Regions from separate parts of the Sphingomonas lutea genome, predicted to be linked through region 3. Evidence: predicted binding sites of a transcription regulator. Region 3 holds the regulator's gene; each other region holds the start of a gene.
What was found. Region 3 encodes LexA, which represses DNA repair genes until DNA is damaged. Its sites were predicted from a motif close to GTTCCNCNCTTGTTCT; they were not measured.
Positions count from the first base shown of each region.

Region 1: H9L13_RS02160 (ImuA family protein) is a predicted target of LexA. The motif match lies at 1,353-1,368, and genes of this name have one in related genera.
Region 2: H9L13_RS01555 (MmcB family DNA repair protein) is a predicted target of LexA. The motif match lies at 1,489-1,504, and genes of this name have one in related genera.

Region 1 is NZ_CP060718.1:417,108-420,375, reverse strand. Features, by position in the region: gene H9L13_RS02175 (alpha/beta fold hydrolase) at 1-443, shown strand, start outside; gene H9L13_RS02170 (esterase/lipase family protein) at 492-929, shown strand; gene H9L13_RS02165 (hypothetical protein) at 923-1,300, shown strand; gene H9L13_RS02160 (ImuA family protein) at 1,528-2,139, shown strand; gene H9L13_RS02155 (Y-family DNA polymerase) at 2,063-3,268, shown strand, end outside.
Region 2 is NZ_CP060718.1:299,413-302,680, reverse strand. Features, by position in the region: gene H9L13_RS01565 (YcgN family cysteine cluster protein) at 1-334, opposite strand, end outside; gene H9L13_RS01560 (ankyrin repeat domain-containing protein) at 399-995, shown strand; gene H9L13_RS01555 (MmcB family DNA repair protein) at 992-1,477, opposite strand; gene H9L13_RS01550 (cell wall hydrolase) at 1,591-2,238, opposite strand; gene H9L13_RS01545 (DUF1491 family protein) at 2,418-2,720, opposite strand; gene H9L13_RS01540 (PTS sugar transporter subunit IIA) at 2,775-3,239, opposite strand.
Region 3 is NZ_CP060718.1:1,682,557-1,685,824, forward strand. Features, by position in the region: gene H9L13_RS08675 (peptidylprolyl isomerase) at 1-922, shown strand, start outside; gene lexA (transcriptional repressor LexA) at 990-1,637, shown strand; gene H9L13_RS08685 (VOC family protein) at 1,639-1,989, shown strand; gene H9L13_RS08690 (ComEC/Rec2 family competence protein) at 1,993-3,268, opposite strand, start outside.

The DNA.
Region 1 (3,268 bases), 1.2 Mb from region 3:
ACACGGTCGAGACGCTGAAGGCGCGGCTCGACGCGATTGGCGCAACGGACCCGGTGCTGGTCGTGGGCTGGAGTTTGGGCGGGCTGTTCGCACGCGAGCTGGCACGCGCGGCACCCGAGCGGGTGCGGGCGGTGGTGACTCTCGGATCACCCTTTTCCGGCGATCCCAAGCAGAACAATGTGTGGCGGATGTACGAGCGGATCGCGGGCCACAAGGTCGATGAGCCGCCGCTGCCGCGGATCACTGCCAAGCCGCCGGTGCCATGCCTGGCCTTGTGGTCGCGGCAGGACGGCCTGATCGCGCCGCGATCGGCGCGCGGGCTCGACGACGAGCGCGATTGCGAAGTCGAGCTGACATGCACGCACATGGCATTCGGGGTGTCGCCCAAAGCGGCGCGCGAAGTGGTGCGCGAAATCCATAGCTTCCTGAAAAATCACGCCTGATTCCCGAACGTTATTGTTCCGGCAACGGAAAGACCCCATTTTGCGGTCATGAAGTGGGAACGGACACCCACCGCGCGCGCCCCGGCCTCGGGCCGTGACGACGTTCATCCCGACGACCTGGCGCCGGCGGGATGGCACCGCCTGCGCGAGGTGGCTTGGCACATTCCGCGGCTGCTGTCGGGGCTTGGTCCGCTGGGGCCGCGCGGCCCTGAAGACGGGCCGCCCGTGCTGGTCATCCCCGGCTTCTTGGCGACCGACCGGACGACGATGGAGCTGCGCCGCGCGCTTGCCCGGGCAGGCTGGTGCGCGCATCCGTGGTTGCTCGGCATCAACACCGGCGCCAAGCGCGACACGCTCGAACTGCTCGAAAAGCGGCTTGACGAGCTGGCCGACCAGCGCGGCGTGCTGGTGGTCGGCTGGAGCTTGGGGGCATGTTCGCGCGCCAGGTGGCGCATCGCTGCCCGCAGAAAGTGCGCGGCGTGGTGACACTGGGATCGCCATTCAGCGGCGACCTCAAGACCAGCACCAACGTGCGCCAATTGTACGAGCGGATCGCGGGGCACGACGTCAACGAGCCGCCCTTCCCCAATTTGCAGCACAAGCCGCCGGTGCCGACGCTGGCAATGTGGGGCCGGCGCGACGGGATCGTCGCCGCAAGCGCCGCGCGCGGGCGCCCGGGTGAGGCCGACAAGGCGGTCGAGATCGACACCCATCACATGGGATTTGCCGTCTATCGCCCGGCGCTGAGCCGGGTGGTGGCGGAGATTTCGGCCTTCCTGACCGAGGCGGAAGGCAAGCCGCCGGTCACGCGGCCGACATCGTCGATGCCGGTCGCCGAAGCGCGCGTCGTCGGCTGATCTGGGGCGGCGCGAGTCGCGCCATTGACTCCCGAGGCGGAGTCGAGAGACAAGAACAAAACTAGAACAAAAACGTTGTGAGTCGTGTGGCAGGAAGCTTGTCCCTGGTCGCCGGCGGAGGTGCTTTGGCGCGCTCCGGATGGGCGGATTCATCCTCCCCAGCATTTGCCGGGGAGGGAGGCCATCTTGCGGGCCGACAGAACCCCTCCCACGAACTCGTGGGGAGGATGGTGCTGCCCTCGCCGCCGCGCCCAACCTTGTCCGAGCTGTTCGCGGCTCACCCGCGCGACGGCGGGTGGGCGGGGTTCCTGCTCGCCCAGGTCGATGAGTCGCGGCCCGTGCTGTGGGTGCAGGACCGCATGGCGATCCTTGAAAGCGGGCGGATCTATCCGCCCGGGCTGCCGCGCTTCCCGCTGCTCCATGTCGAGGCGCGCGATGCGCGTGACGCGCTGTGGGCGATGGAGGAGGGCGTAAGATGCGCGGCCTTGTCCTGCGTCATCGGCGAATTGTGGGGCGACCCGCGCGCGCTCGATTTCACCGCCACGCGCCGGCTGGCGGTCGCGGCCGAACGCAGCGGGGTGCCGTGCTGGCTGGTCCGGCTGGGCGCCACCGCCAACCTCAGCGGGGCGCGCATGCGCTGGCGGATCGCGAGCGCGCCGTCGCTGCCAAATCCGCTCGACCCCAAGGCATCGGGCGCACCGGCATGGGACGCCGAGCTGTTCCGCGCGCGTGGGGCGCCGCCGGGGCGGTGGAGCGTTTTCCATGAGGCAGATCGCGTCCATCTGGTTGCCGCGCCTGGCGATCGAGCGCTGGGCGAAAACGAGCGACGCCGCGCCTGACCAGCCGATCGTCCTGACCGTCGAAGGCACGCACGGGCCGATCATCCACGCCGTCACCGACGCCGCCGCCGCGCGCGGTGCGCATGCTGGAACGCGGCTGACCGATGCGCGGGCGATCGACCCGGGACTGGTCGCGGTGCTGGCGGATCCGGCGGGCGATGCGGCTTTGCTCGAGCGGCTGGCGCGCTGGGCGGGGCGCTGGTCGCCGTTGGTCGAGGTGGAGCCCTCGACTTCGCTCGGGACAGGCCCCTCGACTTCGCTCGGGACAGGCGGGGCGGACGGGTTGCGGCTGGATGTCACGGGGGTCGCGCATCTGTTCGGCGGTGAGGCGGGGCTGGTTGCAGACATCCGCGAGCGGTTCGCGGGAGCGGGGCTGACGGCGCGGGTGGCGATTGCGCCGACGGCGGGCGCGGCATGGGCACTCGCCAGATTTTCCTCTCCCTCACCCCGCTCAGCTTCGTCGAGTCGCCCTCTCCCCGCCGGGGAGAGGGGAATTGGCGCCGCCCTCGCCCCGCTGCCCGTCGCCGCCTTGCGCCTCCCGCCCGAGGCGGTGCGGACGCTTGAGCGCTTGGGGCTCAAGACCATCGGCCAGCTCGCGGGAATCGAGCGGCGGAGCCTGGCGCGCCGGTTTCGCGAGGCGGACAATCCGGTCGACGCACTCGACCGTGCGCTGGGCCGCAAGGCGGAGCCGCTGACCGCGGTGCCGGCCGAGCAGCCGCCGCGCGCGCTGCTTCGGCTGGAAGAGCCGGCGACTCACCCCGAGGCGCCGAGCCAAGCGCTCGAACGGCTGATCGCGCCGCTCGTCCGCCAGCTCGAGCAGCGGCGGCTCGGCGCGCGGCGGGTGTCGCTGGCGGGATATCGCGTCGACGGCAGCGTGGCGGTGGCCGCGGTCGCAACCTCGATCCCGAGCCGCGAGCCCAGGCATCTGCACCGTCTGCTCGCCGACAAGGCGGCGGCGCTCAATCCCGAATTCGGATTCGACGCTTTCGCGTTGCAGGCCGACTGGACCGAGGATTTGCGCGCGGGCCAGGATTCGCTTGTGGAGGCGCCATCGGGCACGCGCGCGCTCGCCGGATTGGTCGATCGGCTAACGGTCAAGCTCGGCCCCGAGCGCGTGCGCCGGCCGGTG
Region 2 (3,268 bases), 1.0 Mb from region 3:
TGCCGCTGATCAGATAATGCCAATCGAACAAGGGCTCCCCCGCCGCGCGCAGGCGGTAGGCGCAGGTTTCAGGCAGCCATTCGAGGCTGTTGAGGCTGGCGCGATCGAGCGTGACGCAGTCCGCGACCCGGCGCCTGCGGTTCTTGTAATCGGTGCAGCGGCCGTTGCGGCGGTCGAGCAATTTGCACGCGACGTTGGTCGGGTAGAGCTCGCCCGTGTCCTCATCCTCGAGCTTGTGGACGCAACAGCGCCCGCAGCCGTCGCACAGCGCTTCCCATTCGCCGCGATCGAGCTCGCGCAGGGGCTTTTCCCAGAAGGCGTTGCGACCATTCATGACAGAGCTATCCTTGCGCTGCTAACCGCCACCGATCAAGTTCGGGGCCTTGGGGATCACGTCCGTGAAGTCATTTGTCATTTCGATTGCCGCCGCAGCATTGCTCGCCACCGCCGGCCCGGCGCACGCGCAAGGCACGTTGCTGAGCAACAAGATCGCCTTTCTCAATGCGATCAAGGAACGCGATGCGCTGAAGGCGAATGAGCTGGCGCGGACGGGCGGCAGCGCGATCCTCGACGTGCGCGGCGACGACGGCAGCACGCCGCTGACCGTGACCATTGCGCGCGAAGACGCCGAATGGACCGGCTTCCTGATCAGCAAGGGCGCCAATGTGAATCTTCCGGGCAAGGGCGGCGACACCCCCTTGATCCTGGCCGCGCGCGTCGGCTTCCACGATGCGGTGCGCTGGCTGCTGTCGAAGAAGGCCCGGGTCGACCAGACCAATCGCAGCGGCGAAACCGCACTGATCGCGGCGGTGCACCAACGGCAATTGCCGATCGTCCGCCTGCTGCTCGACGCCGGCGCCGATCCCGACAAGGCCGACACGGCCGCGGGCTTGTCGGCGCGCGATTACGCCAAGCGCGACACGCGTTCGCGCCAGATCCTGCAGGCGATCGAGGCCAAGAAGCCGGCCACGACCGCCACCAACTTCCGCCTCTAGATCGCGTCGCCGAGCGACGGGTCGATTTGCGCCGCCAGACGCCGCGCGGCGCGGCGCGCGAAGCGCAGCACCTCGGCCTTGCGCCGCGCCGGCGCGAGCGGGCGATGCCCGGCATCGCGCACGATCGCAGCGTCGTAACGGTCGGCAACGATCAGCCCCGCTTCCCCGGGCAAATAGCGCTCCTCCTCCAGGATATGCGCGAGGCCGGGGGGCACGGCCCAGAAGAAGCGATCGCAATAATCGAGATAATCGCGCCACTTGCCGTCGCCGAGCAGGTCGGCGCGCGCGACCTTGATCTCGACGATCGTCAGGCTGCCCTTGGCGTCGATCGCCATCAGGTCGGCGCGGCGGCCGTTGGGCAGCGGGATTTCACAGATTGCGAACAGATCGTGCCGGCACAGGAGCCGCGTCACCCCGCGCGCGACATCGGTCGCAATCGGCGGCGCGTCGGCAAAGCAGGGGGACTCGGGCAGGGTAGCCATGCCGCTTTGCTAGAACAAAGCGGGACCGGCGGCTAGGCGTCGCGCATAAAAGGCGGGGCAGCCGCGCACCTGCGCAACTGCCCCGCACCCCACCCGCAACAATGACCGCTTTTCTAGCGGTAGAAGACGTGGTTTCCGATCGATGCGACGCGCTTCAGGCGCCACTTCGGCGACACGCGGCGCGCATGGAAGAACAGCGCATTGCCGACCGGCGACTGGTGCAATTCCTGGTCGACGATCTTGGCGACCGCGACCGCGTTCAGCCAGTGGCGGCTCGAGCGCGGCGCGCTCGGCAGCGAGCGCCCGCGAATGAAGGAGAATTGGCCGCGCTGGAACAGCACGCCGCAATAGGAATCAGGGAAGCGGCCGGATTCGGCGCGGTTGGCGATGACGTGGCCGACGGCAAGCTGGCCCGACAGCGGTTCGCCCTTGGATTCGAAGTAAATGCCGGTCGCCAGGCATTCCAGCTGGCGGCTGCCGGGGTCCGAGGCGCGCAGCTGCGCAACCTTGGCCGCAAGATCGGCGCTGCGACTGACGGTCGGCTCTTCACGCTCGACGACCGCCGGCTGCGGCTCGCTCACCGGCGCGGACAGCGCGGGCTCACCCGCCTCGTCGAGGAGATTCGGGACATTGACCTGTGGCAGCGCCACGGTCTCGACCGGAAGGACCGGCTCGGTCGACGGCCCTGCCTGCGCAGGTCCAATCGAGCTTGCGCTCAGTACTGCACAGAACAGCAGCCCCGTTCGAAGCATGACAGTCATCGATACCGTTAAATTTGCGGTCAACAGCCCAAAGTAATGGGGGCGAAGGAATACGCGCGAATACTTCCGCTGATCGCCCCCTGAGTGTTGCCCGTCTCGCGTGGCATTTCCCGATGTTGCCCGGGTAAATGCCCCCGCTCTTGTTGTTGATACGGGTGTCTAACGGTTGTTCCGCGGGGTCAACCCGCGGAGATTGTTTCAGCGATGAACCGTTCGGCGTCCGCGATATCCAGTTCCACTGCCCACGAATCTTCGTCGAACCGTGCGCGCTTGGCGAGGAATTCGCGGATTTCCGTGGAACTCGCCGAATCGGCCGGGCCGGTGCGCTGCCAGCCGTAGTCGCCGGACGCGCCCAGCACGCGTTCGAGGCAGGCGATATGCGACCCACGCGAGCTCACCATCAGGAGGATCGCGCCGCGGTCGGGATCGCCACGACGGAGGATTGCGGCGAAGTCGCCGGCAACCTGCGCCTGCCGGACAATGGCGGCGACTTCGAGCCCCGATGGCAGGCGATCGGTCAGGATGACGCGCCCGGATCAGGCGGCGTCGCGCTCATCGGCCCCCAACAGCACCGCCATCAAGGCGTCGCGGCTGCGCGCGCCACGCATTTTCTCCAGCGTAGGAACGTTGCGCGTGATCCGACTGATCGCGGCAAGCGCCTTCAAGTGCTCGGCACCGGCATTGGGCGGCGACAGGAGCAGGAAGACCAGGTCCACCGGCCGCCCGTCGATCGCTTTATAGTCGATCGGCTCCGACAGGCGCGCGAACAGGCCATAGACGCGCGTCAGGCCGTCGATCTTGCCGTGCGGGATCGCCACGCCCTGGCCGAAGCCGGTCGAGCCCAGCTGCTCGCGCTCGTTGAGGCTGGCGAGAACGTCCGCCGGATCGGCGCCGACGCGCTGCGCCGCAACCTGCGCCAGCTGCTGCAGCAGCGAGCGCTTGTTGCCGCCCGAAAGCGACGTCTTGATCGATTCGAAATCGAGGAAATCGGTCAGATGCATCTACGTAGAAACTCACGCGCTTGAAACGC
Region 3 (3,268 bases):
AGGGGCCGTGGTCGGCCCGACCCGGTCCGATTTTGGTTGGGTCGTGGTGAAGGTCGAATCGATCAAGCGCGAAGGCGGGCGGTCCCTCGCTCAGGCGCGTGGTGAGATTGCCGAACGGCTGGCCCGCGAAAAGCGGGGCACGGCGCTCGAAGAGATGGTCGACAAGGTGCAGACGGCAATCGATGACGGCGCCAATTTCGCCGAAGCCGCCGCGGCGGCGCGGCTGGAGACGACGACGACGCCGCTGATCATGCCCAACGGCCGTTCGCGCGTGGACCCCGCCTATCGCGCCCCCGCCGACCTTGCCAAGGCGATCACGGAAGCCTTCAAGATCGCGCCCAACGACCCGCCCGAAATCATCCCGCTCGGCGAGAACCAGGGCTATGCGCTGATGTCCCCGGCGCAGGTCGTGCCCGCCGCCCCGGCGCCGCTGGCCAGCATCCGTGACCAGGTCCGCAACGACTGGATCGAGAGCCAGGCGCTGATCCGCGCCCGCGCCGCCGCATCGGCGATCGCGGCCAAGGCAGCGCGCGGCATGCCGCTCGCCCGGGCGGTGCGCGAAGCAGGCGTCGCGCTTCCGGCGGTTCGGCCGATGGCTGCGCGGCGGATCGAGATCGCCAATGCCAATGCCGTGATCCCGCCCGCGATGCGGATGCTGTTCACGCTGCCGCAGGGCAAGAGCCGGATGGTCGCAGACCCGCGGAACGGCGGCTTCTTCGTGGTCAAGGTCAACAAGATCGTGCCGGGCAATGCCCTCCTGCAACCGGCGCTGATCGCCCGGATGCAGACCGAGCTGCAGCAGGCGATCGGCGAGGATTATGCGGCGCAGCTGATCAACGCCATTCGCGCCGACGTGAAGATCAAGCGCAACGAATCGGCGATCGCCGCGGCCAAGCAAAGGATGACGGCCAGCGGCTTCTGACGCTCGGCTTGACGCGAACCTTTTCGTTGCCTACACGTTCCCCGTCTGTTCTTGACAGGGGTCGATGATGCTCACCGCCAAGCAACGCGAATTGCTGCTGTTCATCGATGCGCGCCTCAAGGCGGGCGGGATTTCGCCAAGCTTCGACGAGATGCGCGAAGCGCTCGACCTCAAGTCGAAGTCGGGCGTTCACCGCTTGATCTCGGCGCTCGAGGAACGCGGGTTCATCCGCCGCCTGCCCAACCGGGCGCGCGCGCTCGAAGTGGTCAAGCTGCCGGAGACGCAACCGTCGAACGTCGCGCAATTGCGCCTCAGCGCGCCGGCGGCGGCCAACGACACGATCGAAATCCCGATGCACGGGCGGATCGCCGCCGGTACGCCGATCGAGGCGTTGCAGGGTACCGAGGGTTTTGCCGTCCCCGCGGCTTTGCTTGGACCGGGCGAACATTATGCGCTCGAAGTGTCCGGCGATTCGATGGTCGACGAGGGGATCCTTGACGGCGACTTCGCGCTGATCCGCAAGGCCGATGCCGCGCGCGACGGCGAAATCGTCGTGGCGCTGATCGACAATGAGGAAGCCACGCTCAAGACCTTCCGCCGCGAAGGCCGCATGGTCCGCCTCGACCCCGCCAACGCGCGCTACGAACCGCAGCGCTACGACGAGAGCCGCGTGACGATCCAGGGGCGGCTGGCGGGACTGATCCGGCGCTATTGAGGTGCCGGCCCCACGCATCGATTATGTCGAGCTGCCCAGCGCCACCGCGCATGAGCTGACGCGCGCCTTTTATGCGCGGGCATTCGGCTGGACGTTCGCCGATTACGGGCCCGATTATGCGTCGACGACGACCGGCGATGTCGACGTCGGGTTGAATGGCCAGCCCGAGGATGCGCTGTCCGCGCCCTTGCCGGTGGTCCGCGTCGACGATCTCGACGCCGCATTCGACGCCGTGACCAAGGCCGGCGGGATCATCGCCAAGCCGATCTTCGCGTTTCCCGGCGGCCGCCGCTTCCACTTCATCGATCCGTCGGGAAGCGAGCTTGCGGCATGGGAGGCGGTGCCAGAATAGCCGCTAACGCCCGATTCCCCACGGATGATCGCCGACGCGGTCCGCCACCGTGTCGAGGCGCGGGGGATCGTCGAGGAAGATCGCAACGCCGCCGCTTTGCGCCAGCGCTGCACGATCGAGCTTGAGCCAGCGCGGGGTGCAGCCGCGCGGCAGGCGGCGATCGGCAACCGCGATGTCGGCCGCGGCGCAGGCGCGGGTCAGCGCGGCCCAATCGATCCGTTGCGACGATCGGATGGCGAGCAAGCGCCAGCGCCGCCCCGCGTCGCCCAACTCGGCCACGCAGGCATCGCGCGAGCAGTCGCTGCCGGGGAGGTCACCAAGCGGGAGCGGATCGCCATCGAACGCGGCCGATTCGGCGAGCACGCTGCGAATGTAATCGCCCGAGCGTTCGCGCAGCAGCATTGGCGTGCCATCCGCGCGGACCACGGCGAGATGGCGGCCATCCCCGGTAATCAACAGGTCGGGCGTCGGCGCAGTCGCCGCGCCGATCGCGCCGATGAGGGCGGGCACGAGCCCGAGCAGGCGCATCCGGCTGGTCCACAGGCACAGCCACAAACCGCCCGCGATGATCGTTCCGAACGCCCAGCCGGGCATTGAGGGCAGCATTGCGACCGCGCCCCGCGCCGACGCGACCCAATGGGCAAGGCCGAGTAGCGCACCGAGCGCGACGTCGGTCACCCACCACAAGGGCTTGCCGAGCCCGATGCTGTCGAGCAGCAGCGCGCCCGCCTCCGCCGGCATGATGACGAAGGTGGTGAGCGGGATCGCGGCGATGTTGGCGGCGACGCCGTACAGTCCGGCGCGGTGGAAATGGTAGAGCGCCATGGGGATGAGCGCGGCCTCGACCGCGAGCCCGGTCAGGACCATTGCCAGCAGGGCGCGGCCGATGCGCGCGAATGATCCCTCGTCGCGCCGCTCGAGCATTCGCCGTCCCCAGCGGCTCGAGTAAAGCGCGACCAGCGCTGTGACTGCGGCGAAGCTCATCTGGAAGCTCGCGCCCGCCAGCGCTTCGGGCCGGAACAGCAAGACGACGATCGCTCCGACCGCGATCAGGCGGATGCTGATCGCCTCTCGCCCGAGCGCGATCCCGGCGAGCACGAGCAAAGCGGCGATGCAGCTGCGCACGGTGGGCACCTGTGCGCCGGTGAGGAGGGTGTAGCCGACCCCGGCGGCGGCGCCGACGCCCGCGGCGACAAGCACGAGGTTGAAGCGCAACGCCAACCGCTCGCTCAGCGCCAGCAATTTGAGCGCAAGCCACATCGCCACCGCGACGACGGCG